Regions from separate parts of the Marinobacter sp. L-80 genome, predicted to be linked through region 3. Evidence: predicted binding sites of a transcription regulator. Region 3 holds the regulator's gene; each other region holds the start of a gene.
What was found. Region 3 encodes sigma-54, which starts transcription at its own class of promoters, with help from an activator protein. Its sites were predicted from a motif close to ANTGGCATNNANNTTGCTNT; they were not measured.
Positions count from the first base shown of each region.

Region 1: flgA (flagellar basal body P-ring formation chaperone FlgA) is a predicted target of sigma-54. The motif match lies at 3,860-3,879, and genes of this name have one in related genera.
Region 2: flhA (flagellar biosynthesis protein FlhA) is a predicted target of sigma-54. The motif match lies at 3,537-3,556, and genes of this name have one in related genera.

Region 1 covers NZ_JBSXOI010000066.1:103,086-112,932, reverse strand. Annotated here, with positions in the region: gene AC13E3_RS10900 (LysR family transcriptional regulator) at 1-199, opposite strand, end outside; gene AC13E3_RS10895 (flavin reductase family protein) at 220-837, opposite strand; gene AC13E3_RS10890 (MFS transporter) at 837-2,033, opposite strand; gene AC13E3_RS10885 (CheR family methyltransferase) at 2,037-2,864, opposite strand; gene AC13E3_RS10880 (chemotaxis protein CheV) at 2,902-3,831, opposite strand; gene flgA (flagellar basal body P-ring formation chaperone FlgA) at 4,020-4,721, shown strand; gene flgM (flagellar biosynthesis anti-sigma factor FlgM) at 4,895-5,221, shown strand; gene AC13E3_RS10865 (flagella synthesis protein FlgN) at 5,229-5,699, shown strand; gene AC13E3_RS10860 (cyclic di-GMP-binding domain-containing protein, MshE-related) at 5,738-6,487, opposite strand; gene AC13E3_RS10855 (peptidylprolyl isomerase) at 6,715-7,326, shown strand; gene mnmC (bifunctional tRNA (5-methylaminomethyl-2-thiouridine)(34)-methyltransferase MnmC2/FAD-dependent 5-carboxymethylaminomethyl-2-thiouridine(34) oxidoreductase MnmC1) at 7,331-9,229, shown strand; gene AC13E3_RS10845 (CBS domain-containing protein) at 9,303-9,847, shown strand, end outside.
Region 2 covers NZ_JBSXOI010000077.1:335,235-345,081, reverse strand. Annotated here, with positions in the region: gene flhB (flagellar biosynthesis protein FlhB) at 1-725, shown strand, start outside; gene AC13E3_RS21130 (hypothetical protein) at 1,105-1,542, opposite strand; gene AC13E3_RS21125 (uracil-xanthine permease family protein) at 1,523-2,779, opposite strand; gene upp (uracil phosphoribosyltransferase) at 2,782-3,420, opposite strand; gene flhA (flagellar biosynthesis protein FlhA) at 3,639-5,819, shown strand; gene flhF (flagellar biosynthesis GTPase FlhF) at 5,880-7,187, shown strand; gene AC13E3_RS21105 (MinD/ParA family protein) at 7,256-8,068, shown strand; gene AC13E3_RS21100 (RNA polymerase sigma factor FliA) at 8,100-8,843, shown strand; gene cheY (chemotaxis response regulator CheY) at 9,006-9,389, shown strand; gene AC13E3_RS21090 (protein phosphatase CheZ) at 9,410-9,847, shown strand, end outside.
Region 3 covers NZ_JBSXOI010000077.1:525,822-535,668, forward strand. Annotated here, with positions in the region: gene lptA (lipopolysaccharide transport periplasmic protein LptA) at 1-558, shown strand, start outside; gene lptC (LPS export ABC transporter periplasmic protein LptC) at 1-8, shown strand, start outside; gene lptB (LPS export ABC transporter ATP-binding protein) at 536-1,261, shown strand; gene AC13E3_RS22065 (RNA polymerase factor sigma-54) at 1,413-2,939, shown strand; gene hpf (ribosome hibernation promoting factor) at 3,041-3,349, shown strand; gene ptsN (PTS IIA-like nitrogen regulatory protein PtsN) at 3,437-3,907, shown strand; gene rapZ (RNase adapter RapZ) at 3,936-4,820, shown strand; gene AC13E3_RS22085 (HPr family phosphocarrier protein) at 4,828-5,097, shown strand; gene mgtE (magnesium transporter) at 5,107-6,468, shown strand; gene yjgA (ribosome biogenesis factor YjgA) at 6,484-7,011, shown strand; gene AC13E3_RS22100 (carbon-nitrogen hydrolase family protein) at 7,021-7,866, opposite strand; gene AC13E3_RS22105 (YhdP family phospholipid transporter) at 7,897-9,847, opposite strand, start outside.

The DNA of each region.
Region 1 (9,847 bases), on a different contig from region 3:
TCAGCCGGCCGTAGTCTGTGAGGATCAGCTTGCGCCTTTCCCGGGAGAACAGGCGCCCACCCACTGAGGCTTCAAACGTGGCAAGCTGGCCACTGAGGGTCTGCGGCGCCAGTTCCAGGACTTCACTGGCTCGGGCGATCGAACCTTCCCGGCTGATCACCCAGAAATAGTAGAGATGGCGGAGGTTAAGCTGTTCCATTCCTTTGCCCTGCCCCCGATTCAGGATGGCCGCGGAATTTTGAGGATTTCACCGAAGGTGACGTATTCGCTTCCCCCGAGACGGCCGATCGGATCAATCGCAGCGCCATTGAAGGTCAGGCGATTCTTGTCATCGTAACGAGCTGCATCATCAGATACCCATACCCGGGTGACTTTTCCGAATACCAGTGACTGGGGCCCGGCACCGATTTCCTTGATGTCGTAGAGCTCGCAGGCAAAAGCCACGTGGCAGTCCTTGAGCCGAGGCAGGCTCGAGCCTTCAAAATCCAACAGCTCCAGATCAAGATTTTTCAGTTCGGATTCGCCATGGGGCAAGGTTCGCGAGGATTCTGTGACCGCCGCGGCGAGATCCCGGTGGGCGATGTGAATGACAAAATTCTTTCTCGCTTCAATGTTTACCCGGGTGTCTTTCGAAACGCCCTCCGCCGGTTTTTTACCAACGGAAATCATCAGCAACGGGGGATTGCTGGTGATCGGCGTAAAGAACGAGAACGGCGCCAGATTGTAGTCGCCATCCGGATTTTCACTCAGCACCCAGGCAACTGGCCTCGGAATCACTGTCTGGGTAAGGATGTGGTAGGCATCTTTCGGATCCATACCCTCGAAATCTATAAGCATTAGTCTCTCCCGTTAACGGCGGGCTCGGGCGCTCGGTCCCGCAACAGCCACAACGTCATCAACAACCCGTGAAGTATCAGGAAGGGCACTGCAACCATGACCAGGCCGCCCCAGCCGAGCCAGCTCAGAATGGCACCTGCAGACAGCGCGGCGGTAGCCTGGGAACCAAAGACCATGATGTCGTTCAGGCCCTGGACACGGAAGCGTTCTGCATCCCGGTAACCTCGGGGCAAAAGCGTTGTACCGCCAACAAACAGGAAATTCCAACCGATACCGAGCAACAACAGGGCGGAAAGGTAATGGTGAAAACTCACGCCACTGGCGGCCAGAGCAATGCAACCCAGATACGCCAGCAATCCCGCAGCCATCATCAGCGGTATGCCAATAACGCGGGTCAGCCAGCCGCTGATCAGCGACGGCAGGTACATGGCCATGATGTGGAGCTGGATGACGCGCTTGGCATCGTCCAGGTCATGCCCCGCCATCTCGGTCATGCTCAATGGCGTTGCCGTCATAATGAAACTCATGACCGCATAGCCAATGGCAGCAGCACTAATGGCGGCCCAGACCAGTGAATTCGACAGAATTTCCCGCAGCGGGCGTCCACCCCCTGGCCGTGATTCCTGTACCCGTTCCGCGCCCGCCCGATAGCCGGCGCCAAGGATCAACAGCGCCGCGCCCTGCACCACCGCCAGCGCAACCCAGCTGATCAGAAACGGATACTGCTCCGCGGCGCCGCTACCCAGGGCGGCCACTTCCGGCCCTAGCCAGGCCGCCACCAGGCCTCCCAGGAGCACACGAGCGGCGGCAGAGCCAGCCATCCCCGGTGCCACGGACTCCATGGCTGCAAACCGGTATTGGTGAACGACAGCAAGGCCGGTACCACCTACGACAGCCGCCAGACACAACAAAGAAAACAGACCGGTCCAGGACGCCGCCGCCCCCATCAGCCCCGCCACGATACCCATGATCGCGCCAAGCAGCATCACACGCTTGCGCCCGATGCGCTCCATCAACCAGGTGGCCGGTTTGATGGCGAGCACGGTGCCAACCACCACCAGACCCACCGGAAGCGTTGCGTATTCAGGGGCCGGAGCGAGCATTCGGCCCTGGATGCTGCCGATAAAAACGATGAAGGGCGCTGTGCACATGGCCAGCGCCTGGGCGGCAACCAGGACCCAGACATTGAGGGGCATGGACTACTTTTTCCTGTAGATGATTCCGGGATGGCACTGCACCATCTCGTAGAGATGGGGCAAACCGTTCAACGACTCGGAGGCACCCAGAACCAGATAGCCGCCCGGATTCAGGGTGGCGTGCATGCGGGTAAGAATGTCCTTTTTCAGATCCGCAGAGAAATAGATCAGAACATTCCGGCACATCACGATATCAAACTTACCGAGCATGTAACGCTCCAGCAAGTTCAATTCCTTGAACTCCACCATGCTCTTGATCTGCGGCTTGATCTGCCAGCCACCATTGAGGGACGGGGTAAAAAACTGCTTTTGTCGCTCCGGTGAAAGGCCCCGGCCAATGGCAATCATCTCGTACTCGCCCTTGCGGGCGACTTCGAGAACGCTTTTGGAGATATCAGTGGCAGTAATTTTCACATCGCGAAGCTTGCCGGGCCTTGCCCGCCGGAACTCCTCCACGATCATGGCGATGGAGTATGGTTCCTGGCCGGTTGAACAGGCCGCCGACCAGATCCGAAGAGGCTGGCCCGAACTGCGTTCAGCGAATTCAGGAAGCAGCTTTTCCTGAAGTATCCGGAAAGGATGATTGTCACGGAACCACAGCGTCTCATTGGTTGTCATCGCATCGATGACCACTTCCTTTAGGCCGCCCCGGCCGGGACGCTTGAGGCGCTCAAGGAGTTCACCCAGGGTGCTCAGGCTGTTCTCTTCGAGAATCCTGCGCAACCTGCTTTTTACCAGGTACTGTTTGTTCTCGCCCAGTAAAATCCCACAGGCATCCTGCAGGAACGATTTGAAGGCTTCATATTCCTGTGGCGTTATTTCCGCTTTCATTGGGTCTCTGTTCTGAGTGAATCTTTGAGCGGCTCCATCAACCCTGGTCGATGATTTCCATCACCCGCTCTGCCAGTTCGTCCGGACTGAACTTTGCCATAAAGTCGTCGGCCCCGACCTTTTTCACCATGGCCTGGTTGAACACACCGCTGAGTGAGGTGTGGAGCATAACAAACATATCTGCCAGGGCCGGGTCACTTTTCACCTTGGTAACCAGGGTATAGCCATCCATTTCCGGCATCTCGACATCGGAGATGATCAATGAGAAGTGATCTTTGGCCCGCGAACCGTCCGCCGTTATTTCTTTCAGATATTCGAATGCTTGCTTGCCGTCATTTTTCAGCACCACTTCCATGCCGATTGCGGTGAGACACCGCTGTATCTGGCGCCGGGCCACGGACGAATCATCCACCACCAACACGGGTAGATGTCCGGGCACGCGCTCCGCGCTCTTACTCAGGACGGCTTCGGTCACGTCCTCCGCAAGCGGAGAAACTTCTGAAAGAATCTTCTCCACATCAATGATTTCAATAAGCTTATCATCTATTTTCGTGACAGCGGTTAGATAGACATCCCTGCCGGCACCTTTGGGTGGCGGCAGGATTTCTTCCCAGTTCATGTTCATGATTCGCTCGACACCGCTCACCAGGAAACCCTGCGTTTTGCGATTGTATTCAGTGATGATGACGAAACTGGTGGAGAGCTCTTCTTGCGGGATACCGGGCAGACCGATTGCCATGCTCAGATCGATAATGGGGATAGTCTCGCCCCGGCTATGGGCTACGCCTCGAACGACCGGGCGGCTGTTGGGCAGGGAGAACAGCTTCGGACACTGCAGAACCTCTTTCACCTTGAACACGTTGATCCCGTAGATCTGACGCCCCCTGAGACGGAATAGAAGCAGCTCGAGGCGGTTCTTTCCGACCATCTGAGTGCGCTGGTTGACACTGTCCAAAACCCCTGCCATTTCGATTCTCCTGGCTTGCCGGAATTACAACGGCATATATCTTGCTGTTCACTGAATAATAGCCTGATCGACGGAAACCCGTCATATCAGGGGTGGGTCAGCCCATTTAACGGCCACTTTTACCGAATCCTTAGCCTGATTCGGGCTTTTCTGCCCTGTTGTTGACAGCATAGGACAAACTGATACGTATGCGCATCACGAATTTCGCCCTACTACTGCTAATGTCTGGCCTGAGCACGCCGCTCCTTGCTGGAACGACGGCCGAACAGATTCAGAAAGCGACCCTGGCGTTTCTGGACAGCTTTGCGTCTGAACAGGCCGAGCATGGCTACACCGTTTCCTTCGAACCCGGTTCCATCGACAGCCGCCTCGCTCTCGCCGAGTGCGAAAAGCCTTTGAGTGTAGAGTTCAGCGGGGATCCATGGAAAAGCACCAGCCCGTCGTTGCAGGTAGCCTGCGAAGGAACCCGTCCATGGCGAATGTTTGTCACCGCTTCAGTCTCTATCCATGGGCCAGCCCTGGTGGCAGCGAGGCCACTCACACGTGGAGAGCGAATAACCGAAGGGCTGCTTGCGAAACAGTCTGTTGAAATCAATTCATCCAGACGTGGCGTGATTACGGACTCGAAGCAGGCAATTGGCATGGAAGTGCGGCGCGCAGTGAATGCCGGCTCGCTCGTTACACCAGACATGCTTTCGGCCCCGAATGCGGTCGAACGGGGCGATCATGTTATCATCACCGCCAAAACCGGTGGATTTTCAGTACGTTCCCGGGGCAAAGCCCTGGCAAGCGCCAGCGTTGGCGAACAGGTTCTGGTTGAGAACCTGCGCTCATCGCGCACGATAAGAGCCAGCGTTGTCGCGCCGGGCCACGTGGAAATTCCGATGTGAGCCGCGTGCGGCAGAGGCTTGCCGGAGCGGCAAGTGAATGCCGCAAAACCGGTCGTAAACGCAGATGAAAAAAAGTGCTAAAAGTACTAAAGGTTTTCGCGGCGCCGCCGTTAAGAAGACATAAACTCGAGTAAGCGCCGCATTCGTGGCGCGACAGGCAAGCAGGTACAGATATGTCAGTTGACTTAAATGGAATTGGCCCCGGCCAGGTCAACACCCAGAGAACCACGGCCGACAAAAGCTCCGGCGCACAGAATACCCAGCCGGCATCCAACGAACAGGCGAAGACACAGGCCCAGGGGGCCCGTGGTGAGAACGTCAGCCTGAGCAATCAGGCCAAGAACCTGAAGCAGCTCGAACAAAAGCTGGGCGATTATCCGGATATGGATGACGACCGCATCGAGCAGATTCGTTCCGCCCTTGAAAATGGCACGTACAAGATTGACGCCGAGAAGCTGGCCCAGAAAATGCTTGAGATGGATGAAAGCATTTTCGGGTGAGTAGACCATGGCCGCAATTGATGATTTGAAGACCCTTCTTTCCCAGGATATCAGCCAGCTTGAAACACTGGCTGACGTTCTTGGCAAGGAAAAGACCTGCCTTGCGAATTCCGACCTCCGCCAGCTGGACGCCCTGACCAGAGAAAAGAACGATCTCCTCGGTGCAGTCCGCGAACGCGCCAAACAGAAAATCCGAACGCTCGTACAAATGGGATATCGCCCCGAAGGTGGCGAGCCTTCCCGCTTTATTCGCAGCGCCGGATTCTCGGATCTCTTCGAACTCTGGCAGGAAGCGGACCAGAAGCTGCGAACCTGTCAGACGCTGAACCAGACCAATGGTCGCGTGATCAGCCACTTGCAAAAGCGTTTGTCGAGACTCACCGATATTTTTCGCGGCGCCACCGGCCAGCAAAAGCTGTACGGTGCACAGGGTCAGCAGACCACGGTATCAAGCAGCACGGTGCTCGCCAGCGCCTGAGCCCGGACGCATGGCTCTGCCGAGCCATGCTTTCCACTTCATCGGGTGTAGATGGTCATCTGGGAGTCGGGATGAAACCGGATGTCGTGAATGCTCACGTTGCCCATTGAAGCTCCCTGGCCTCCCGTAACCCGTATATTGTCCATCCGGATTTCCTCGATGCGCTCAGGGAACGCCAGCATCAGGGCGCCATCTTCTCTTACCCGATAACGTGGCTCCCCTTCACGATAGTGCACGCCGGAAATGCTGAGATCTGAATCCAGAAAGTTCAGAACCGGCACGAAGATATTGGCGGAAAGCTTGAGACCTTCAATAACATCTGCGGATGCCTCGGTGCCTTGCTCCCCATTTCCTGCGGGGTTCTCCGCCATATTGCTGACAATACCAATGCGCTGCAGCAGGGTCGGATCGCCCTGACCCGAAATCGCCGCCAGCTCGGCTTCACTCATGAGGGCAAGATTGCCTCTCTCATAAAGTTCGCCGGCTTCCAGCGTTGCCTGTGACGCCTCGGCCGAATTGCTGGCCGCAAAGGTTACCAGGGGCTGGAATGGCAGCGTGACCGCTGTTACCAGGGCGGCAGCGTTGCGATAGCGGGACTGGTGCTTGAGGACACGATGCAGCTCCTTCTCGCTGATCCAGCCCGCCTGGATAAATACCTCACCCAGGCGCTGTCCGGTTTCGCGCTGAAGCCTGAGGCCTTCGTTGACCTGCCCCTCAGACAGATACCCACGATTGATAAGCAATCGCCCGAGGCGTGATTTCTCTTCAAATCCCTGACGGATTCTCACCCAGTGTCTCCTTTTAAACAGTGAAAACCGTACAACCCGGCCCGGCCAGTGTGATCCATGACTTCCGATATCGGGAAGGTTAGCCGATCACACAACGATGTGCGTGGATGCAGTGCCCGTTTTACCATCACCATCTGGTAAGATCTGGCACCTGATAACAGAATTCGCCGAATTGTCGCAGGAAACACACCTGCTAATAACACGGAGAACGGCTGCAAATGACAAACATGGTAAAACCCCTGAAAACTGTGACTCCCGTATTGCTTATGGCGTTCGCCCTGCTCATGCCGACTGCCGCGGTGCAGGCGCAAACCAATGAGCAGCCGGCCAGTGATCCACTTCCAAAGGTCCGCATGGTGACCAGTGAAGGCGCTATCGAGCTTCAGCTTCGCCCGGATGTTGCGCCCGAAACGGTCGACAATTTCCTGCAGTACGCCGAAGACGGTTTTTTCGACGGCACCATCTTCCATCGGGTTATACCCGGGTTCATGATCCAGGGCGGCGGTTTCACCCGGGATCTCTCCCGCAAGTCCACTCGGGCCCCTATCCGCAATGAAGCGAAAGAGACACTGCCGAACCTTCGTGGAACCATTGCGATGGCTCGCACCAGTGCGCCTGATTCCGCCACGTCCCAGTTCTTTATAAACCTTTCCGACAACGGGTTCCTGAACGCCAGAGTTCGCGGCCCGGGTTATGCGGTTTTTGGCAAGGTGATCGAGGGCATGGGCGTTGTCGATGCCATTGCCCGCAAACAGACCACCCGCAAACAGGGGATGGCCGATGTGCCGGTTGAACCTGTGATCATCGAAACCGTCACCGTGGTCGACCCCAAAGGCTGACACCGTGGACCGTGCTCCCCTGCCGCCCGGAATAGAGCCCGCTGAACTGGCTTGGCACGACGGCGTCCCGGAGTCCATCCGGTTCGGCGATGTCTATTTCAGCCGTGACAATGGTCTCGAGGAAACACGCTACGTTTTCCTGCAACACAACCAGTTGCCCGAACGTTTCGCACAGATTCCCGAGGGCGGCAATTTCGTTATTGCCGAAAACGGCTTTGGAACCGGCCTGAACTTTCTCGCCGCCTGGCAAGCCTGGCAGCGACACGCTCCGGCCCATGCGGCGACGCTGCACTTCGTTTCCGTTGAACGTTTCCCCCTCACCCACGAGGACCTGGCCCGGGCCCTGGCACAGTGGCCCGAACTGGCTGCGCTGGCCGACGAACTGCTTCTGCATTACCCACCCCTGGTGCGTGGGGTACACAGGCTGGTCCTGGCCGGGGGGCAGGTTCGACTGACGCTATTTTTCGGCGACATTAACGACGCCTGGCAATCCCTGGATTTTCAAGCCGACGCCTGGTTTCTGGACGGGTTCGCTCCGTCCCGCAACCCGGATATGTGGCTGGAAAACATCATCAACAAGATCCGTGCACACAGCAGGCCGGGTACAACTCTGGCGACCTTTACCTCCGTTGGCCGGATTCGTCGGGCCTTGATGGGGGCCGGATTCCGGATGGAAAAAACCGCCGGATACGGTCGCAAACGGGATATGCTGAAAGGCGTTCTTGTCGCGGAGAACCCGGCACCCATCAAAACGGCTCCCACGGAACAACAGGAATCGATCTTAATCATCGGCGCAGGTGTTGCCGGCTGCGCACTGGCAAGAAACCTGGCAGACCGGGGATACCCGGTAACACTGATCGACGCCCATGGCCCGGGTGCAGCAGCCTCGGGCAACGCCCAGGGCGCCCTGTATGTGAAGCTGGGCGTAGAGTTCAACGACCAGACCGAGCTGGCGCTCACAGCACTCTCGTTCGCGCAGCGTTTCTACCACAACTGGCGCGACCAGCACTGGCATCCGACCGGCCTGCTACAGCTGGCCCACAATCCCCAGGAAGCGGACCGGCAGCGGAGGTTTCTCCAAAGGAACGACTACCCCCGGAGTATCTTTTACCCGGTGACCCGGGAACAGGCCAGCGCCCTGACAGGCGTGCCAACGGAATCGGGCGGGCTCTGGTTCCCCGGCAGTGGCTGGCTCGAACCCGCAAACCTTTGCAAGGAACTGGCGAACCACCCGCTGATATCCACGGTGTTCCATAGCGAGGTCAACAATCTTCGGCGTTCGGACGGCACATGGAGCATTTCGACGGAAAACAACAGATCGATCACCGCTGACCGGGTGGTCATCTGCTCGGGCCATCTCAGCCCGGAGCTTATCCCGACAAAGGGTCGTTTCCGGTTGAAAGCCATTCGTGGCCAGGTTAGCCACCTGCCAGCGACAGCTCTCAGAGGCCCAACGGCCGTTATCTGTGGTAACCGGTATTTGAACCCTGCACTGGGCGAGTTTGCCGTAACCGGCGCAACCTTCGATCTACGTGATAACAACCCATTGCCCACCGTGGAAAGTCATAACGAGAACATCGACGAACTCGGCTCGATGCTGCCTGCGGTGTTTTCCGATGAAAGCGATGCGCTTCGCGGGGAGGAACTCAGTGGCCGGGTTGCCTTCCGATGCACCACCCATGACTACCAGCCGGTGGCCGGACCCGTTTTCGACGGCGAGAGCGGCGATCTCGATAGCCTTTACCTCCTTACTGGCCTTGGCAGCAAAGGACTGACCTACGCACCGCTCCTGGCCGAATATCTGGCTGACTTGCTCACCGGACAACCTCCCTGCCTTCCCGCGAACCTGGCCAAACGCCTTGAAACCCGACGCCTCTATCAGACGAATGTGGTGGTTTCGTAATAAACTCCAGCTGAAGTTTCCGGTCAGACTGCCGATAACCATCGAAATGGTGGCATAGTCACGGAGAGAACCCATGTCCATTTTTGTCAGCGAACCCGGCCGCCCGGTCGGAACCCGGCTACCGGAAACATTCCGGGCAAGGCCCGTGGGTGATGTTACAGAGCTGGCAGAAACCCAGAGCATCAATCCTGGCCGAAGTGAGGCAACGGACGCCGAGTTCCAGCAGGCCGCCAATGCCGGTCGCTACAAAGCACTGGAGGAATACGGCGCGGCGGCCGCTGGCGAGCGCCGTGAAGACCGCCCGTATCTGCCGGTATCCAGCATCTCGTCTCAAACCCTGTATTCCGTTCCGGCGTCTGCAACGATTTCTGAGGCTTTAACCGTCATGGACGAGCACCAGGTGCACCACCTTGTGATCATGGCGGACAACAACGTTGCCGGCCTTGTCGACCTGCGTTGGCTCCTGGGCTGGCTTCACGAGAATGAAGCCGATGCCATGAGCCAGAGCCTGGTTCACATCGAGTTGCCCGCCTTCCTGACAGCCTCACCCGAGACCGATGCCCACCAGCTTGCCAGACTTATGCTGGCCCACCAGCTCAATGCCGCCCTGGTGGTAGA
Region 2 (9,847 bases), 190 kb from region 3:
GCATGTTCTCAATGCGCTCCCTTATCGAGCTGGTAAAGGCCATTGCCAAGGTCGGTCTGGTAATGGCCTTGGCCATTCTGATCCTCGATCTGCGCACGGAAGACTTGTTGGCCATTGCCGAGGAGCCGGTGGTGCCGGCCATGGAACATGTACTCTGGACCATCGCCTGGAGCTTTTTCCTGCTTTCCTGCGCCACCATCATCATCGCGGCGATCGACGTACCCTTCCAGATCTACGATCACCAGAAAAAACTGCGCATGACCAAGCAGGAGGTGAAAGACGAATACAAGGACACCGAGGGCAAACCCGAGGTCAAAGGCAAGATCCGCCAACTCCAGCGTGAAATGGCCCAGCGCCGCATGATGCAGGACGTGCCTACGGCAGATGTGGTGATCACTAACCCGACCCATTACGCCGTTGCCCTGAAATACGATCAGAAGGCGATGGCCGCGCCGATAGTGGTGGCCAAGGGCGCCGATGAGGTGGCCTTCAAAATCATGGAAATTGCCCGTGAGAACAAAGTCGAGATCCTGAGAACGCCGCCGCTGACTCGGGCGGTGTACCACAACACCGACATCGGCGAGGAGATTCCCGATGGCCTGTACATGGCCATTGCCCAGGTGCTCGCCTATGTGTTCCAGCTCCGACAGTTCCGCAAGGGGCGCGGGCCCAAGCCCGGTATGCCGGAGTTCCCGATTCCTTCGGATTTGCGGCGGGACGTTTAGTTTGGAGTTGGGTTTCTTTTGGTAGCCTGCGGGTTTGGGAGTTAGCGCGGTTGTGGCTGGCCTTTTCAGGACACGCTACGAGCACATCCATGTGCGCTTGACTGTGGCCATCCATGGCCACAGACAGTCCTGAAAAGGCCACCCACAACCGCTTATCAAACCCCTTCGATATCGCTGAAAAATACCCATCCAACTCAGGAGCTTTTGGCGGATTCCCGTCGGGTTTGCGAGGTTTGTGGGGCTGCCTCCCAAAAATGTCGGCGGCCAAGGATGGCCGACGCCAAGCGCACATGGATGTGCTCGTAGCGGTTTTTGGGAGGCAGCCCCACGAACCTCTTCCCGCTAAATCATCAGGCTGGGGCAGGAGTGGAAGGCGAGATCAGCAACCAGCCTCGATAACCCGAACCATCGGCTCCCCGCGGCTTTCCGGAATCGGCAGTATCCCATACGAGGCCCGCGGGTCATGGACCGTGGTCGAGGTAAAGCCGCAGGACAGGAAGTGCTTGCGGGCCTGCTCGTCGGTCTGGAAGTGGAACGGTACCTCGCTACGGGTAACGGCCCCGAGGACGCCACCGAGCACTTTGAGGGTAGTGTTCAGCACCGGCTGGCGGGGTTGGTAGTAGCTTTCGGAGAGGTAAACCGAGCCCGGGCGTTTGGCCATGGCGGCGGCCAGTCGGCCGGTGGCCATCAGGCGGAGGGCCTTGCGGGCGGCCATGTCGGGCAGATCGGCTTCGACCATGTGGAGCAGAGGGTGTTTCTGCCGTAACCGAATGCCGCGGGGGGGCATGCCGGAGCTGTCAGTCGGCTTTCTGCTCATAGACGGCTTTACCCCATGCCTCGCGGCTGCCGGGCAGTATCAGGTTCAGGATGATGGCAGCCACCGCACAGAGCGCGATGCCTTCGAGGTGCCCGAGCACCATGCCGCCAATACCGAACACCAGGGTAACGCCTACGATAACCAGGTTGCGAGACTGCGACAGATCTACCTGGTGGCGGATCAGTGTGTTCAGGCCAACGACGGCAATGGAACCGAACAGCAGGCAGAGGATGCCGCCCATGACGGGCACCGGGATGGTTTGCAGTGCTGCGCCGAATTTGCCAACGAAAGCCAGAACAATGGCGATGCAGGCAGCCCACCACATGACCTTGGGGTTGAAATTCTTGGTGAGCATAACGGCGCCGGTGACTTCCGAGTAGGTGGTGTTGGGCGGTCCTCCAAGCATGGAGGCGGCGCTGGTGGCCAGGCCGTCACCCAGCAGGGTGCGGTGCAGGCCCGGCTTTTCCAGGTAGTTCTTTCGGGTCACGTTGCCGATGGCCAGCACGTCACCGATGTGTTCAATGGCCGGGGCAATGGCGACGGGGATCATGAACAGCACGGCGCCCCAGCTGAATTCCGGCGCAACAAAGTTGGGAACGGCGAACCAGGCGGCGTCCCGGATTGGCGTGGTATCCACGATACCGGCAAACGCGGAGAGGATGTAGCCGGTGATAACGCCGAACATGATCGGAATCAGCCGGAAAATGCCTTTCGACCAGACCGACATGATGATGGTTACGGCCAGCGAGATCATGGCGATCCAGATCGCCGTGTCGTAGGGAATCAGCTGGTTGGCGCCATCACCGGTGCGGCCGGAGGCCATGTGAACGGCAACCGGCGCCAGGCCGAGACCGATAGTCATGATCACCGGGCCGATAACCACTGGCGGCAGCAGGCGGCGGACAAAGCCGGTGCCCCGCAGCCGCACCAGTCCACTGAGGAAAATATAGAGAATACCCGCTGCCATCAGGCCGCCGAGTGTCTCTTCCATGCCGAACTTGCCTTTGGAGGCAATCACGGGGGCAATAAAGGCGAAGGACGACGCGAGGAAAATCGGGATCTGACCGCCGGTCACCACGTGAAAGATCAGGGTGCCCAGGCCGGCGGTGAACAGGGCCACGTTGGGATCCAGCCCGGTAATCAGTGGCATCAGAACCAGCGCGCCGAACGCCACCAGCAGCATCTGGGAGCCAGCAATGGCCTGTTTCCAGACCGGGTCGTTGGTATGGTCCTGCATTCTTAAACGTCCTTTTGCTTGGTGCCGAAGATTTTGTCGCCGGCATCGCCGAGACCCGGAAGGATGTAGCCTTTGTCGTTGAGGCGCTCATCAACGGAGGCGGTGTAGATAGACACGTCCGGATGTTTTTCCAGAACCTTTTCAACACCTTCGGGCGCGGCAACCAGCACCAGGGCCCGGATCTCGGTGCTGCCGGCCTTCTTGAGCAGGTCAATGGTGGAGATCATTGAGCCGCCGGTGGCGAGCATCGGATCGACAATCATGGCCATACGCTGGTCCAGTTCGCCCACCAGCTTTTCAAGGTAGGTGCTGGCCTCGAGGGTTTCCTCGTTGCGGATCTGGCCGACAACACTGACCCGGGCCACCGGAATCAGGCTGAGGACACCGTCAAGCATGCCAAGGCCGGCCCGCAGGATCGGCACGATGGTGACCTTCTTGCCGTGAATCTGTTCCACGTTAACCGGCCCTGCCCAGCCTTCGATGGTCTTTTCCTGCAGATTGAAGTCTTTGGTGGCCTCGTAGGTCAGGAGTGCACCGACTTCCTGTGCCAGCTCCCGGAAATTCTTGGTGCTGATATCCGCACGGCGCATGATGCCGAGCTTGTGGCGGATCAGAGGGTGTTTTACCTCGTGGATTGGCATGGGGTCACCTGTGTGTCTGGTTGGAATTTTGGCGTCGCGATCAAATGGCGCAAGGATACCGCATCTGGCAAGGGGAGTCAGGCCGCAAATGGCCGGTTCCGTGAAATCCACTAAGGGCTGGTACGGATCTTGCGATAACCCTTCCAAACGACGCTCCGGTGTCAGATTTTCGACCTTCAAAACGCCTGCAGGCACGGCCAATCGGAGAAGTATCCGGCATGGACAGAGCTTTAGTCCTCAATAACGTCAAAACCCTGACGCGGGGCAACCTGGGCATACCAATCATGCTGATGGGCTTGCTGGGCATGATGATTCTGCCCATGCCGGCGTTCCTCCTGGACGTGTTCTTTACTTTCAACATCACCCTGTCCATTGTCATTCTGCTGGTGTGTGTCTACGCCCTGCGGCCGATGGAGTTTGCGTCCTTCCCGACAGTCCTGCTGGTAGCCACACTTCTGCGTCTCGCCCTGAACGTGGCGTCTACCCGGATTGTTCTGCTGAACGGCCACGAAGGCGGCGATGCCGCCGGTAAAGTGATCGAATCCTTCGGCGCCGTTCTGATCGGCGGCAATTACGCCGTGGGTCTGGTGGTGTTTGCGATCCTGATGATCATCAACTTCCTGGTCGTGACCAAGGGTGCCGGCCGGGTCTCCGAGGTGAGCGCCCGTTTCACGCTGGATGCTATGCCCGGCAAGCAGATGGCGATTGATGCGGACCTGAACGCCGGCCTGATCAATCAGGATGAGGCCAAGCATCGTCGTGCCGAAATCGCCCAGGAAGCGGATTTCTACGGCTCCATGGACGGTGCGTCCAAGTTTGTGAAGGGCGACGCCATTGCCGGCCTGCTGATTCTTGCCATCAACATCATTGGCGGTATTGCCATTGGTATGCTGCAGCACGGTCTGGATTTCGGGCTGGCCATGGAGCGATATGCGCTACTGACCATTGGTGACGGCCTGGTGGCACAGATTCCCTCGCTGCTGCTGTCCACGTCTGCTGCAATCATGGTAACGCGGGTTACCTCCAGCCAGGATATGGGCGGCCAGATCCTCCAGCAAATGTTCAGCGCGCCCAAGGCGCTGTCCATTGCCGCCGCTATCCTGATCATTCTCGGTCTGATTCCCGGCATGCCCCACGTGGCCTTCCTGGGTCTGGGTGCACTGGCCGCCGGCGCTGCCTGGTATATCTGGAAGCACCAGCGACAGACCGTCGAAGAAGATGGCGCATTCCCGACTAGGGGCGCGGGCGGGGCGGCTCCACGGCCGGCGGGTCGTGATCTGCCTCCAGGCGGTGACGCTGGCGGCGATCAGGGGCGTCAATTACCGGCCCCCGGAGAGACCAAGGAGCTGGGCTGGGACGATGTGTCCACTGTCGATATTGTCGGTCTGGAAGTGGGTTACCGGTTGATCCCGCTGGTGGACAAGTCACAGGGTGGCCAGTTGCTCAGTCGTATCAAGGGCGTTCGTAAAAAGCTGTCCCAGGATCTCGGCTTCCTGATGCCCTCGGTCCACATTCGAGACAACCTCGATCTTATGCCCAACGTCTACCGCATCACCCTGATGGGCGTGACGATTGCCGAAGCGGAAATCCATCCGGACCGCGAACTGGCCATCGACCCCGGTCAGGTATTCGGAAAGATAGAAGGCATTGAAGGCAAGGATCCGGCGTTCGGTCTGGACGCCAGCTGGATTGAGCCAGACAAGAAAGAGCAGGCCCAGACGCTCGGCTATACCGTGGTCGATGCCAGTACGGTGGTCGCGACCCACCTTAACCAGGTACTGCAGAAACACGCCCACGAGCTGCTGGGCCATGAGGAAGTCCAGAAATGGCTGGATCAGCTTGAAAAGATTTCTCCGAAGCTGGCCGAGGAACTGGTACCCACCACCGTATCCATCAGTCTGCTGCTGAAAGTGCTGCAGAACCTCCTGAAGGAAGAAGTGCCGATCCGAGACATGCGGTCCATTGCCGAGGCCATCGTGAACGTGCATCCGAAGAGTCAGGATCCGAAGCTGTTGACCACCGTTGCGCGGCAGTCCCTGCGCCGGATGATTGTCCAGAGTATCTGCGGCAACGAATCAGAGATACCGGTGATCACCCTGGATCCGGATCTGGAACAGTTATTGCTAAAGTCTGTTCAGCAGAGTCAACAATCCGGCGGACAGGAAGATATTGGCCTGGTTCTGGAGCCGAATATGGTTGAAAAACTCCAGCGCTCGCTTCAGGAGAGCGTCCAGCGTCAGGAGATGCTCGGCAAGCCAGCCATTCTGCTGGTGTCCGGGCCCCTGAGGCCGGTGCTGGCGAAGTTCGCCAGCTACGGGGTAGAGCGGCTCCATGTGCTCTCGTACCAGGAAATTCCGGATAACAAACAGATTACGATCGTGGCGTCCGTTGGCCAGTAACGGCGCGGATGACAGAGCGGACAGCGCCGGCACGGCGTTGCCGGTGGAGGAAGAGGCATCATGAAAGTAAAACGGTTTTTTGCTCAGACCATGGCCGAGGCGCTCAAGCAGGTCAGTGAACAGATGGGGCCGGACGCCGTGATCCTTTCCAATCGTCGGGTCGACGGCGGTGTCGAAATTGTGACGGCGCTGGATTATGACGAGAATATGGCGCGCCAGCGACTGGGCAACCAGGCAGAAGAAGCCACCAACGGGTCCCGCTTGGCCGAGATGCAGGCCGACCAGCACAGGCGTCTTGAGGACGAGCTGAGCCGGTCCCGGGACCGCATCCGTGAAGTACGGGAAAAGCGGGCATCGCAGGGCGCGAGCTACGCCGGTTCGTTCGCTGCCATTCAGGAAGAGGTGAGCGGTGGTTTTGGTGATATTGAACTTCTGCCACAGGCGCCGAGGGAAGCCTATTCTGATGAGCTGGCGCAGATGCGGGCCGAGATCAGCTCGCTCAAAGACATGATGCAGGGCCATCGGCCGCAACAGGAGCCGGAGGTTTCTGCGACCACCGCCGTGCAGCAGAGGCTTGCCGAGCGCTTGCAGGAGTTCGGCCTCGGCAGTGATCTGGCGGGGTCAATTTCCCGTCGTCACAAGGCGGGGCGCCTGGAAGACGGTTGGAAGCAGTCCCTGAAAATGCTGTGTACCGGGGTTCGGACCTCCCGCATGGAGTGGCTGGATGAGGGCGGCGCCTACGCGTTGGTGGGTCCGACAGGGTCCGGGAAAACCACCACCATTGGCAAGCTGGCCGCGCGCTACGTGCTCAAACACGGTTCCGACTCGGTGGCACTGGTGACCACGGATCGCTATCGGGTGGCGGCGCACGAGCAGTTATTCGTGTTCGGTCGGATCCTGAATGTGCCGGTTCGGGTCGTGGATGAGAGCCACAGTCTGGACGATATTCTGGACGAGCTGTCAGACCGTCATCTGGTGCTGATTGATACCGCCGGACTGACCAGTGCGGACAAAGGCTATCAGGAACAGCTGGCCGAACTGGCTCGCAGCCATCACAATATCAAAACCCATCTGGTGGTCTCGGCAACCAGTCAGCCTCGCATCATGAAATCCGTGTGGCATTGCTATAAGATGGCAAATCTTGCGGGCTGTGTGATGACCAAAATCGACGAGGCCCTGACGCTGGGCGAGTCTCTCGGGTTTGTGATGGAAACCGGTCTGCCGGTAGCCTATTACACAGACGGCCAGAAGATTCCTGAAGACCTGCACCACGCAGAAGCCGTTCCGCTGGTGCGGTTGGCCGTGGATCGGCTGAAAACACTCCAGCAACAGCAAGCGGTCGCAGAGGGCCTGAAAGAGCACGCCTGAGACCGGACAGATTGACAACAGGCGTCGGAGACAAAGCCGGCGAAACGTGGCGAGAGACCAAAAACAGTATGAGCAGAGCACATCCGGTACAGGTGATTGCAGTTTCCGGCGGAAAGGGTGGTGTCGGCAAGAGTAACGTGTCGGTGAACCTCGGAATTGCCCTGGCGCAGAAAGGCCTGAGAGTGGTGCTGCTCGACGCCGATCTGGGGCTGGCCAATATCGACGTCTTGCTGGGCATCACTGCCAATCGCAACCTCCAGGATGTTCTGGCCGGCGATTGTGATCTGAAGGACGTTCTGGTGAATGGACCCGGTGGCATCAAGATTGTCCCCGCCTCTTCCGGTACCCAACGAATGACCCAGCTCAGCCCCATGGAACATGCCGGGCTGATTAATGCGTTCAGCGAACTGGGTGATCAGATCGATGTCCTGATCGTTGATACCGCCGCCGGGATTTCCGAGTCAGTGGTCAGTTTTCTGAGAGCGTCTCAGGAGCTGCTGCTGGTTGTCTGCGACGAGCCGACCTCGATCACCGATGCCTATGCCCTGATCAAGCTGATGAACCGTGATTATGGAACCAACCGCTTCCGTATTCTTGCCAATCAGGTTCGGAATGAGCAGGAAGGCCGGCATCTGTTTGAAAAACTGACCCGGGTCACCGAGCGCTTCCTCGATGTGGCACTACAATACGTAGGAATAGTTCCCTACGATGAGGCCGTGAAGAAAGCGGTTCAGCGGCAGCGTGCGGTGCTGGACGCCTATCCCAGGGCGAAAGCTTCACTGGCCATCAAGGCGCTGGCGGACAAGGTAGATAGCTGGCCGTTGCCGTCCTCGCCCCGTGGGCATCTGGAATTTTTTGTGGAGCGGCTCGTCGAAGTCTGAATCGGATCCAGTCAAACAAAAAACCGGATACATGACATTGGCGAAAAACCTCGGAATCTATAACCAGTCAAGTGCGCAGAAGCCGGCTCAGCTCATTGAGCAGCACGCGCCGCTGGTCAAGAAAATTGCCCTTCACCTGATGGCTCGCCTGCCGGCGTCCGTCCAGCTTGAAGACCTGATGCAGGCCGGCATGATCGGTCTGCTCGAGGCCGCCCAGCGTTACAGTTCTACCAAAGGTGCTACCTTCGAGACTTACGCCGGTATCCGTATTCGCGGCGCCATGGTGGACGAAATCCGCAAGGGTGACTGGGTCCCCCGTTCCGTGCATCGCAACGCCCGTCGCATTTCCCAGGCCATCAAGGCCGTTGAAGATAGACTTGGCCGCGAAGCCCACGACCAGGAAGTGGCCGAAGAGCTGGGTATGGGGCTGCCCGAATACCACTCCTACCTTTCCGGTTCCAACAGCGGTCGACTTTTTAGCCTCGACGAGCTCAATGAATCCGGAGAGCTGCCGATAGAACAGACAGAGACGCAGGATAATCCCCTTGAGGGGTTGTCCTCCGATGCCTTCCGGCGGAGCCTCGCTGAGGCGATTGAAGACCTGCCGGAGCGGGAAAAGCTGGTGTTGAGCCTTTACTACCAGGAAGAACTGAACCTCAAGGAGATTGGCGCGGTGCTCGGCGTCAGTGAGAGCAGGGTAAGCCAGATTCACAGCCAGGCAGCCCTGCGCCTTCGGGGACGGCTCTCGGATTGGCGTCAGGAATCGGACAACTGACCGCGTTCAGTCTGTGTCGCCAACGAGGTAGTCTGTAGTTTTTGGTAACCGATGCTTTACAACCGAAGCAAAGGTCCGACAATAAGCGGTTAAAACAGCGGCCTGCTAGACTTTGAACGCAAAGGTCAAACGAATTCCGGGTGTTACTAACTGGAGGTCCCATTGGACAAAAACATGAAAATCCTCATTGTGGACGACTTCTCCACAATGCGACGGATCATCAAGAACCTGCTGCGTGATCTTGGCTTCACCAACACCGATGAAGCTGACGACGGCAACACGGCACTGCCAATGCTCAAAAGCGGCAAATACGATTTTCTGGTGACCGACTGGAACATGCCTGGCATGTCAGGCTTCGACCTGCTCAAGGCCGTTCGGGCGGACGAGAATCTGAAAACCCTGCCGGTATTGATGGTAACTGCTGAGGCCAAGCGCGACCAGATCGTTGCCGCTGCCCAGGCAGGCGTAAACGGGTATGTGGTCAAGCCGTTCACCGCTGCCGTGCTCAAGGAAAAGATTGAGAAAATCTTTGAAAGAATCCAGTAACCAGAGGTCGGATGGCTCTCATGAGCGATAGCAAAAAGAACCATCGGGGCCTTGAACCGGAGGTGACGGAAAAGCTCCAGCGGCAGGCAGCGGAACTGGCCGAGAGTGTTGATGCGGGTGATTATGCCAAAGCCATGACCCTGATCAATGAACTCAGCGAAGTCAGGGATCAGGGTCTGTACCGTGAGGTAGGGCGGCTGACGCGGAGCCTGCACGAAGCAATCCGGAACTTCCAGATTGATCCCCGTAACGCCGAGCAACAGGAAGCACTGTCAAAGATGACAGATGCCTCTGATCGTCTCGAATACGTTGTGCAGATGACCGGTGAAGCAGCCAACCGGACCATGGACCTGGTTGAGGAAACCATGCCGGTGGCCAATGCCCTCAGAGACGAGGCCGCCGCGTTGCGTGATGAGTGGCAGCGCCTGCGTCGCCGGGAAATGCAGCCGGCTGAGTTT
Region 3 (9,847 bases):
GAAACTAACCGATACCGGAGCCTGCTGGCCGCCCTGCTGACAGTCGCAATGGCTGGCCCGGTGGCGGCTTTCGACCTTGATTCCGACATCCCCATCAAGGTTACCGCCGACAACGCCCGCCTGGACGATGGCCAGGGCATTGCCACTTACACCGGCGATGTGGAACTTGAACAAGGCAATACCCGCCTGAACGCGGAGCGTGTGGTCCTGTACCGTACAGAGAACGGCCTGAGCCGCATCGAGGCCTCCGGAACCCCCGCAAGATACAGGCAACCGGCGCGCGAAGGTGGAGGTGAAACCGACGCCCGCGCCCTGAATATTACCTGGTCCGCCACCGACAGCCAGCTGACCTTTGAACGGGAAGCGGTGATTGAGCAGAATGGCAACCTGTTCCGCGGCGACGTGATTCACTATGATACCGCTGGCCGCGTTGTAACCGCAGAAGGCGGCGCCGAGACCGGCGATGGCACTGGCCGGGTAGAAATGGTGATCCAGCCGCGAAGCGCCGACAGACGCACTGACAAACAGGAAACCGATGGCAGTTCTGAGAGCCAGTAACCTGGCAAAGAGTTACAAACAGAAAAAAGTGGTTATCGATGTGTCCCTGGAAATCCGAAGCGGGGAAATTGTTGGACTGCTAGGCCCCAACGGCGCCGGGAAAACCACCTGTTTCTACATGATCGTGGGGCTGGTACCTGCCGATCACGGGCGGATAACTATCGACAGCCGGGATATCACGCCGCTGCCGATGCACGGTCGGGCCCGCCAAGGCATCGGCTATCTGCCACAGGAAGCCTCGGTTTTCCGCAAACTGTCTGTGCGCGACAACATCATGGCGATCCTTGAGACGCGGCAGGGCCTGACCAAGGCAGACCGGCAGAAAAAGCTCGAGGAGCTGCTGGAGGAATTCCACATCACCCATATACGGGACAGCGTTGGTATGGCCCTGTCCGGTGGTGAGCGGCGACGGGTGGAAATTGCCCGGGCCCTGGCCATGGAGCCGGCTTTCATCCTGCTGGATGAGCCCTTCGCCGGTGTGGACCCCATATCCGTCAGTGACATCAAACACATCATCCGGCACCTTCGGGACAAAGGCATTGGCGTTTTGATCACCGACCACAACGTGCGTGAGACCCTGGACATCTGCGAGAATGCCTACATTGTTTCCGGCGGCCACATCATCGCCTCCGGCAATGCCGACGCCATCCTGGCCAACCAGCAGGTCAAGGAAGTCTATCTCGGCGACGAATTCAGACTCTGACACCCAATGGCTGATTGTTTTGATGATCTGTAGCAAGTAAACTCGGCAAAGAACTTGCTAGGGTAAATTAAAATCACGGCAAGTAACCGGCATATAAAGATTTTTTCACGACTTATGACACAACGCGCTGATGAGTGACGGATCCTGAACCATGGTTATGAAAGCCTCCTTACAGTTAAAGCTGGGTCAAAGCCTGACCATGACGCCCCAGCTGCAACAGGCGATCCGGCTTCTCCAGCTCTCCACTCTCGACCTCCAGCAGGAAATCCAGCAGGCACTGGAATCCAACCCCATGCTGGAGACCTCCGAGGACGATGACCAGACCGACGCAGCCAGCGAAAACGACGAGCGCGAGGCCAACGCCACCGAGTCCGCCGCTGAAGCTGCCCCGGAACCGGCCAGCGACTGGGATGAATCCGAGAACGGCCCGGACTGGTCCTCGGAGAACGAGATTCCTGACAACATTCCGGACGATCTGCCGGTTGATACCGCCTGGGACGACATCTACCAGTCCGCACCAGCGCCGGCAGCCCGCAACGACGACGAAAACGATCACGATTTCGAAACCCGTAATTCCCCGACCGAAACGCTTCAGGATCACCTGGAATGGCAGCTCAATCTGACGCACCTCAGTGAACGGGACCAGGCCATTGCCCATGCCCTGATGGATGCAGTGGACGAACGGGGCTATATCACCAGCCCGCTGGAGGAAATCCACGCCGGACTGCTGGATGAGAACGATGAAGACCCCCTTGAACTGGATGAAGTGGAAGCCGTGCTTCACCGCCTGCAACACTTTGATCCGCCCGGCGTGTTTGCCCGGGACCTACAGGAATGCCTGCTGATCCAGCTCAACCAGCTGCCGCCGGAAACACCCTGGCTGGCCCAGGCACGCCTTGTAATTACCCATTACATCAACCTGCTGGGCAACCGCGATTACGCCCAGTTGCTGCGCCGCAGCCGCCTGAAAGAAGACCAGTTGCGGGATGTCCTGGCGCTGATCACCGGCCTGAATCCGCGGCCGGGCGATGTCATTGACCGGGCCGAACCCGATTATGTGATTCCGGACGTGATCGTTCGCAAACACAATGGCCGCTGGCGTGTTGAGCTGAATCCTGAAATTGCACCGCGCATCCGGGTCAATGCCAGCTATGCTTCTCTTATAAGGCGTGCGGACAGCAGTGCCGACAACACCTACCTGCGGGATCAGTTGCAGGAGGCGAAATGGTTTATCAAGAGCCTGCAGAGCCGCAATGAAACCCTGCTGAAAGTGGCGACCCGTATTGTCGAGCACCAGCAAGGATTCCTGGATCAGGGTGAAGAAGCCATGAAACCGCTGATCCTCTCTGATATCGCCCAGGCGGTTGAGATGCATGAGTCCACGATTTCCCGGGTCACCACCCAGAAATACATGCACACCCCCCGGGGAATTTTCGAGCTGAAATATTTCTTCTCCAGCCATGTCAGCACTGACGAAGGCGGTGAATGTTCTTCCACGGCGATCCGCGCGATGATCAAAAAGCTGATTGCCGCGGAAACGCCCAAAAAGCCGTTGAGCGACAGTAAAATTGCAGCCATGCTAGGAGAACAGGGAATCAAGGTTGCGCGACGCACCGTTGCCAAGTACCGGGAGGCCATGCACATTCCGCCTTCGAACGAACGCAAGCGGCTGGTCTGAACACCCCGGGGTCCGGGCGCAACGTACTATTCGCCGGCGCATAATGCGCCAGCACCCAGACCGGCTCCCGGGAGCCGGCACGATGACAACAGGAGACGCCTATGCAACTCAATATTTCAGGCCATCACGTAGAACTGACTCCCGCACTGAAGGATTATGTTTCAGAGAAGTTCGAGAAGCTCGAGCGTCACTTTGACCACATCAGTAACTGCCAGGTGACCCTGGAAGTGGAAAAGGTGCGCCAGATTGCGGAAGCCACGTTGCATGTGGTTGGTGGTGAGATTCACGCAAAGGCAGAAAATGAGGATATGTACGCAGCCATCGATGCCCTGATCGACAAGCTTGACCGTCAGATCCTCAAGCACAAGGAAAAGAATGTAGACCGGATGCACGGAAACGGCTCTCGCTAACTGACTGTTTTCATGCAATTCATCTAATCGAGCTGCGACATGAGTAACGTGTCGCAGCCTTTTTTTTAACGGAAACGCAGTCGATCCATGAGCGACACATCCCTGACCATAGAGAACATTCTTGCTCCGGAGCTCACCCTCTGCAGGGTAGCTGCGTCCAGCAAGAAACGGGCCCTGGAGTTTATTGCCGAGCAGATAAACCATCAGGACAACACGCTCAGCGAGACCCAGCTCTTCAACAACCTGATTTCCCGCGAGCGCCTGGGCAGCACCGGCATTGGCCAGGGAATCGCCATTCCCCACTGCCGTCTGGAAGGACTTGATCACGTGGTGGGCGTGCTGATGACGCTGGAAGAAAGCGTCGAATTCGATGCTATCGACAATCAGCCGGTGGATCTGATTTTCGCCCTGATCGTCCCGAAGGAAGCAACGAGCGAACACCTGGAGCTGCTCAGCCAACTGGCTGAAAAGTTCAATGAGCGGTCGTTCTGTGATCGCCTCCGGCAATCCGAGGACGCAAGCACGCTGTACCAGCGCATGACCGCCCCGGGCGGATGATATTCATTGCAGTGGAGATAAGGTGGTCATGAAGCTGATTATCGTTAGTGGCAGGTCTGGCTCGGGCAAGAGTACCGCCCTTCATGTGCTTGAAGACCTCGGATTCTATTGCATCGACAATCTGCCTATCGGCCTGCTCTTTCCCCTCACCCGGGAAGCCGCCAGCCAGACCAAGCCTGGCCGGCTGGGAAAGATGGCGGTGAGCATCGATGCCCGCAACCTTTCCGGAGAGTTGGCCAATTTCGAAGAGATCTACCGTCGCCTTCAGGAGACCGGGGTTACGGTTGAGATCATCTTCCTGGACGCCGACGAACAGTCATTGCTCCAGCGTTTCCATGCCACCCGCAGAAAGCATCCGCTGAGTGACGACAGGACATCCCTCCGGGAAGCCATTACCAGTGAAAAGAAGCTTCTTGAGCCTCTCTCCAAGCTTTCCGACCTGTATGTGAACACCACGGGCATGTCCATGTACGAACTCCGGGACATGGTGAAGCAACGGGTGGTTGGCCGGAAAGACCAGGAGCTGGCCCTGCTGTTCCAGTCGTTCGGCTTCAAACACGGTGTGCCATTGGATTCCGACTATGTCTTCGATGTTCGCTGCCTGCCGAACCCCTACTGGGATACCAGCCTCAGGAAATACGTGGGCACCGATCAGCCGGTTATCGAGTTTCTCGAGAAAGAGCCGGCAAGCCGGAAGATGATTGACGACCTGAAGGCCTTCCTGGATACCTGGCTGCCGTCGTTTGCTGATAGCAACCGCAGCTATATGACCATCTCCATTGGTTGTACCGGCGGCCAACACCGATCGGTGTATGTGTGCGAGCAGTTGGGTGAATACTTCCGGCAAAAATACAATAATGTGCAGGTACGCCATACCGAGCTGCCACACCTGCAGACCCGGGAAGAGATCTGATCGAACCATGATTCGCCGCCCGATCACCATTATCAACAAGCTGGGCCTGCACGCCCGCGCCACTGCGAAGCTGGTCGCCACCGCCTCCGAGTTTGACAGCAGCGTGCGAATCAGTGGCAAGGGCCGGGATGTGGACGCAAAGAACATCATGCAGGTGATGATGCTGGCCGCCAGCAAAGGGACCGATGTGGAACTTGTTGCCGAAGGGCCGGACGAGGAAGAAGCCGTCGAGGCACTGGTGGAACTGATCAACGACTATTTCGGCGAAGGTGAGTAGAATAAATACATGACCGATATACTGGAAAAAAGCCAGGCCCGCCAGCGCCTTCGTTCCCTGAGCGAAGCGCTGGACAGTGGCGCACTGAAGCAGGTTGCCCGCATCCTGAACGGTGGCCTGAGCCCCAGTGATATTGCCCATTTGCTGGAGTCCTCACCGCCCCGGCAGCGGGCCCTGCTGTGGAACCTGGTGGACAAAGACCTCGAAGGCGAGGTTCTCCAGTATCTCAGTGATGATATCCGAGGCTACTTCCTGAGCCAGCTGAACGCTCAGGAACTGGCGGACATCATCGAGGATTTCGAGTCAGACGACCTGGCCGACCTGCTGCAGCAGCTGCCGGATACGGTCATCCAGGAAGTCCTGGAGACCATGGACGAGCAGGACCGGCAACGGGTGGAGGAAGTTCTCTCCTATCCGGAGGACACCGCCGGCGGTCTGATGAACACGGACACCATTACGGTGCGCCCGGACATCAGTATCGATGTTGTGCTCCGCTACCTTCGCAGGCACCGCACCCTGCCACCCATGACCGACAGCCTGATCGTGGTCAGCCGCCGGGACGATTTCATTGGCATGCTGCCCATCACGAAAATGCTGGTCTCCAACCCCGCCTCCACCGTGCGGGAAGTCATGGATACCGACATCGAGCCCATTCCCGTGAGCCTCTCCGACACCAAGGTAGCGACATTGTTTGAACGCTACGACCTGATCTCGGCGCCGGTGGTAAACGAGGAGGGCCGCCTGCTGGGTCGGATCACCATCGATGACGTGGTTGACGTTATCCGGGAGGATGCGGACCACTCACTGATGAGTATGGCGGGTCTGGACGAAGACGAGGACACCTTTGCGCCGGTGTGGAAAACCACCCGTCGCCGTGCCGTCTGGCTGGGCATCAACCTGATTACGGCACTGACCGCCTCCGCCGTCATCGGGCTATTTGAAGACACGATCGCCAAAGTGGTGGCGCTCGCAGTGCTGATGCCAATTGTTGCCAGTATGGGCGGCATTGCTGGTAGTCAGACGCTTACACTGGTGATTCGCGGTATGGCCGTGGGGCAGATCAGCGGCGCCAACGTAGGCTGGCTGCTGAACCGGGAATTTCTGTCAGGGATACTGAACGGCCTGCTCTGGGCCGCCGTGGTGGCGGGTGCAGCCATGCTCTGGTTCCAGGATGTGATGATCGGCGCGATCATTGCTGCCGCGCTGGTGATCAATCTTGTCGCCGCAGCGCTGGTTGGCACGGTTCTGCCACTGTTTCTCAAATCTCGCAATATTGATCCGGCCCTGGCAGGCAGCGTGATTCTCACGACTGTGACCGATGTAGTCGGGTTCATGGCCTTTCTTGGCCTCGCGACGATTTTCTACGCTTAAGCGGATCTCGGATTTATGAAAGACCATCAAGACAACGACGCGCCGGAATACGACGGCCCGAGCAAATCCCAGCTGAAACGGGAAATGCATGCCCTGCAGGATCTGGGCAAGCGGATGCTGGACCTGAGCAACGATCAGCTGGAAACCTTGCCAATCAGCGAGACCCTCCGCGCCGCGATCGAGGAATCCCGCCGTATCCGCCAGAACGAGGCCAAACGACGGCACCTGCAATACATCGGTAAGGTCATCCGACAGGAAGATGATCCTGAAGCCCTGGCGAAAGCCATCGACGCCTTCGATGCCGGTAGCGAAGAACACACCCGCAGACACCACCTGGCGGAACGCTGGCGGGACCGGATGATTGCCGAAGGCGATTCCGTTGTTGGCGAGTTCTTCAGCTACTGCCCCACTGCCGATATGCAGCACCTGCGAAACCTTGCTCGAAACGCCCGAAAAGACGTCGAAAAACAGAAGAACACCGGCCAGGCCCGGAAACTGTTCCGTTATCTCAGGGAGTGCATCGATGACGCCGAGGCCATGTGAGCCGTTGGTTCAACCTTTGAGCCGGCGGTGCTCCCACACCGGCATCCGGGCGCGCAGATTGGCTACCTGATCGGCGTCCAGTTCGGCGGTGACCAGGCCCGGGCCTTCCCCCATTTCCGTCACGATCCGCCCCCAGGGATCACAGATCAGGCTGTGGCCATAGGTGCGACGGCGCTCGCTGTTCTGGCCACCCTGGCCAGGTGCCACTAACCATACCTGGTTCTCGATCGCGCGGGCCCGGATCAGGGGGTACCAGTGGGCATCACCGGTCTGCCAGGTGAAAGCGCTCGGAAGGCAAATCCAGTCGACATCCTGCTCACGCAGCAGCCTGAACAGCTCCGGAAAGCGAAGATCGTAGCAGATCGCCAACCCCAGCTTGCCCGCGGGCGTATCCACGGTCACTATCTGTTCGCCGGGCTCGAAGGTGTCCGATTCACGGTATTGACCATGGGCGTCTTCCACCATGGCATCAAACAGGTGAATCTTGTCGTAACGGGCAACTTCCTCACCCTGGTCATCAAAGACAATGCAGGTTGCCCTGACCCGATCCTCCAGATCTGAGCCGTCCGGTCGTTTGGCCACGGGCATCGATCCGCCAACGATCCAGAGCCCCAGTTTCCGGGCCTGTTCGGCCAGGAAGGTTCTTATGACAGGCTCGGCCCCCGCCTCCTGGCGACCACGATCAATCATCTGACTGGTGGCCAGAACCGCAAAATTCTCAGGCAGTACGGCGACCGAGGCGCCCTGCTCGGCAGCCCGGGCCAGCAGCTGTTCCGCTTCGCGCAGATTGGCGTCAATGTCATGACCGCTGACCATCTGGATGGCTGCGACCCGGTTGGAAACACGCTTGTTCATGACTGCCTCCGATATTGCCAAACAGAAAAGTTATTCGCCGGTGTCAAAAACCCGTTGCAGATTCACTTCCGGCTCGTCCCATGAGCCGGTCACGCTGTAGGTTGCGCTTGTCAGCCTGCTCAAAGGATCGCCCAGAATCTTGTCCAGCACAAACAAGGCGCCGCCGATCGGCGCACCGGCACCCATGAGCAGCGCCGCCAATGGCAGATTCTGAGTCAGGGGCAACACAACCACAAGCCGCATATCCAGCTCCTCGCTGGCCATATTGGTCGTGCCACTGAGTTTGAAGGCGCCGGATGGGCCCACTATTTGCAGTTCGGGATCCATGGTCAGCAAGCCATTGATGATCTGCGCCTTGCCCGAGATCGCGTCGAATGCCACCCCACGCTCATACAGATCGGAAAAGTCGAGCTTCAACCGGCGCCATAGGGTGTCAGAGTTCAGCAGATTGAACACCCGGAACAGTTGCGCCGTGTTGTTTCGCTCCAGGATCACACCCTCATCCAGCCTTAGACTGACCGAGCCACTGAGCTCCGGTATGGAAAGCTCATCCGGACGGCCGGGCCAGTCCAGATCCAGCTCTATGTTGGTCCCCTCGTTAGTGACCGGCATTTCAGTGTCGAGGAGCTCGTTCAGATCCGCGAGCGCACCCCCGCTGATGGAACCTGTAAACCGGCTGGTTTCCCGGTCTCCGACGATGCTCCAGCTCATGTCGCCCAGCAGTGTCAGGGAATTCAGGCGCCCCTCGATGTCATTTACCTGCAACCGAAAAGGTTCGGGGCGGAGCCGGAAGGCCCACTGTCCCAACGATTCGTCGTTCAGTTGCAGTTCCGCAATCGAGACATCGATATCCGGCCAGTTTCCCATATCCAGCGCGCGGAACGCCTCAAGCTGCTCTTCGAGGGTGAGTAATTCCGGCGAATCCTCAGGGGGTGTTTCACTGCGCACGAGCCGTAACACCTGAAAATCGGCCTTCACCGTGTCGCCATTTTGCGGAATTGTCAGTCGGCCTTCGGCGCGTTGCGAGCTGGTGGTCACCACCCACCGGTCACCAAGATCGAGGGCATTGATATCAATATCGTTCAACACCTGCGGGCCAAGGTGCAGGCGGCCAAGACGCAAATCAAACCCGGTCTCTTTCCATAACAGATCGAACGTTGCGCGGTTTTCCCAGTCGCCCGTAATGCCAAGCCCGCCGGCGGCCGAGGGATTGATGGTTGCCCGCAGCGGTGCTGCCTCATCCGCCGTTTTTGACAGTGGCTCCGGCCAGTCAACCGCCAGCCCCTCAAGAGTGGACCGCACGCGGATGCCCGACGTTGAATCCGATCCCACGTCCAGGTCCGCGGTATAGGTAACATTGCCCTGCAAACCAAAACCCGAACTGGTCTCAAGTCCCGCCTGCTCAAACACCCCGGGCACCGGTAGCGTTCCCGACTGCCGGATGGTAAGGGCATTGCCCGCCCGGGACTTGCTGAAGGCAATGGTTACCGGTTCATCGAAAAATTCGGCAGTCAAAGGGCCACCGGAGAAGCCGTTTTCGCTGTGGTAGGTCAGTTCACCCTGAACCGACCGCCAGGCCAACCCTGCCGAGGGGTAGGAGACGGTGCCTTCCTGTGCGGCAATTTTTGCCTCAACCACGGTTGGCTGCTCCGTCCCCAATGGCAAGTCGACACCAAGGTCCAGCTGATACTCACCACCATATTCAAGCTTCTGGGCCTCTGTGCCTGCCATATCACCCAGGGGGCTATTTTCCATCCAGAACCCGACCGATTCGCCGGGCACCCGTGCCGAGGTATCCACCCTTATCCGTGTGCCTTGATCGGAGGGCTCCACGCGAACCGTCCCGGGATCGAGATCCAGGCCACCGGTCTGACCTGCTTCGAGTCGAACCAGCGTGTCGCCATTGTGAACCCTGACACTGCCCCGGGCACCTGTGACCTCCGGCCAGGCGTCATCGTAGCGGACAGATGCCTGATCGAAT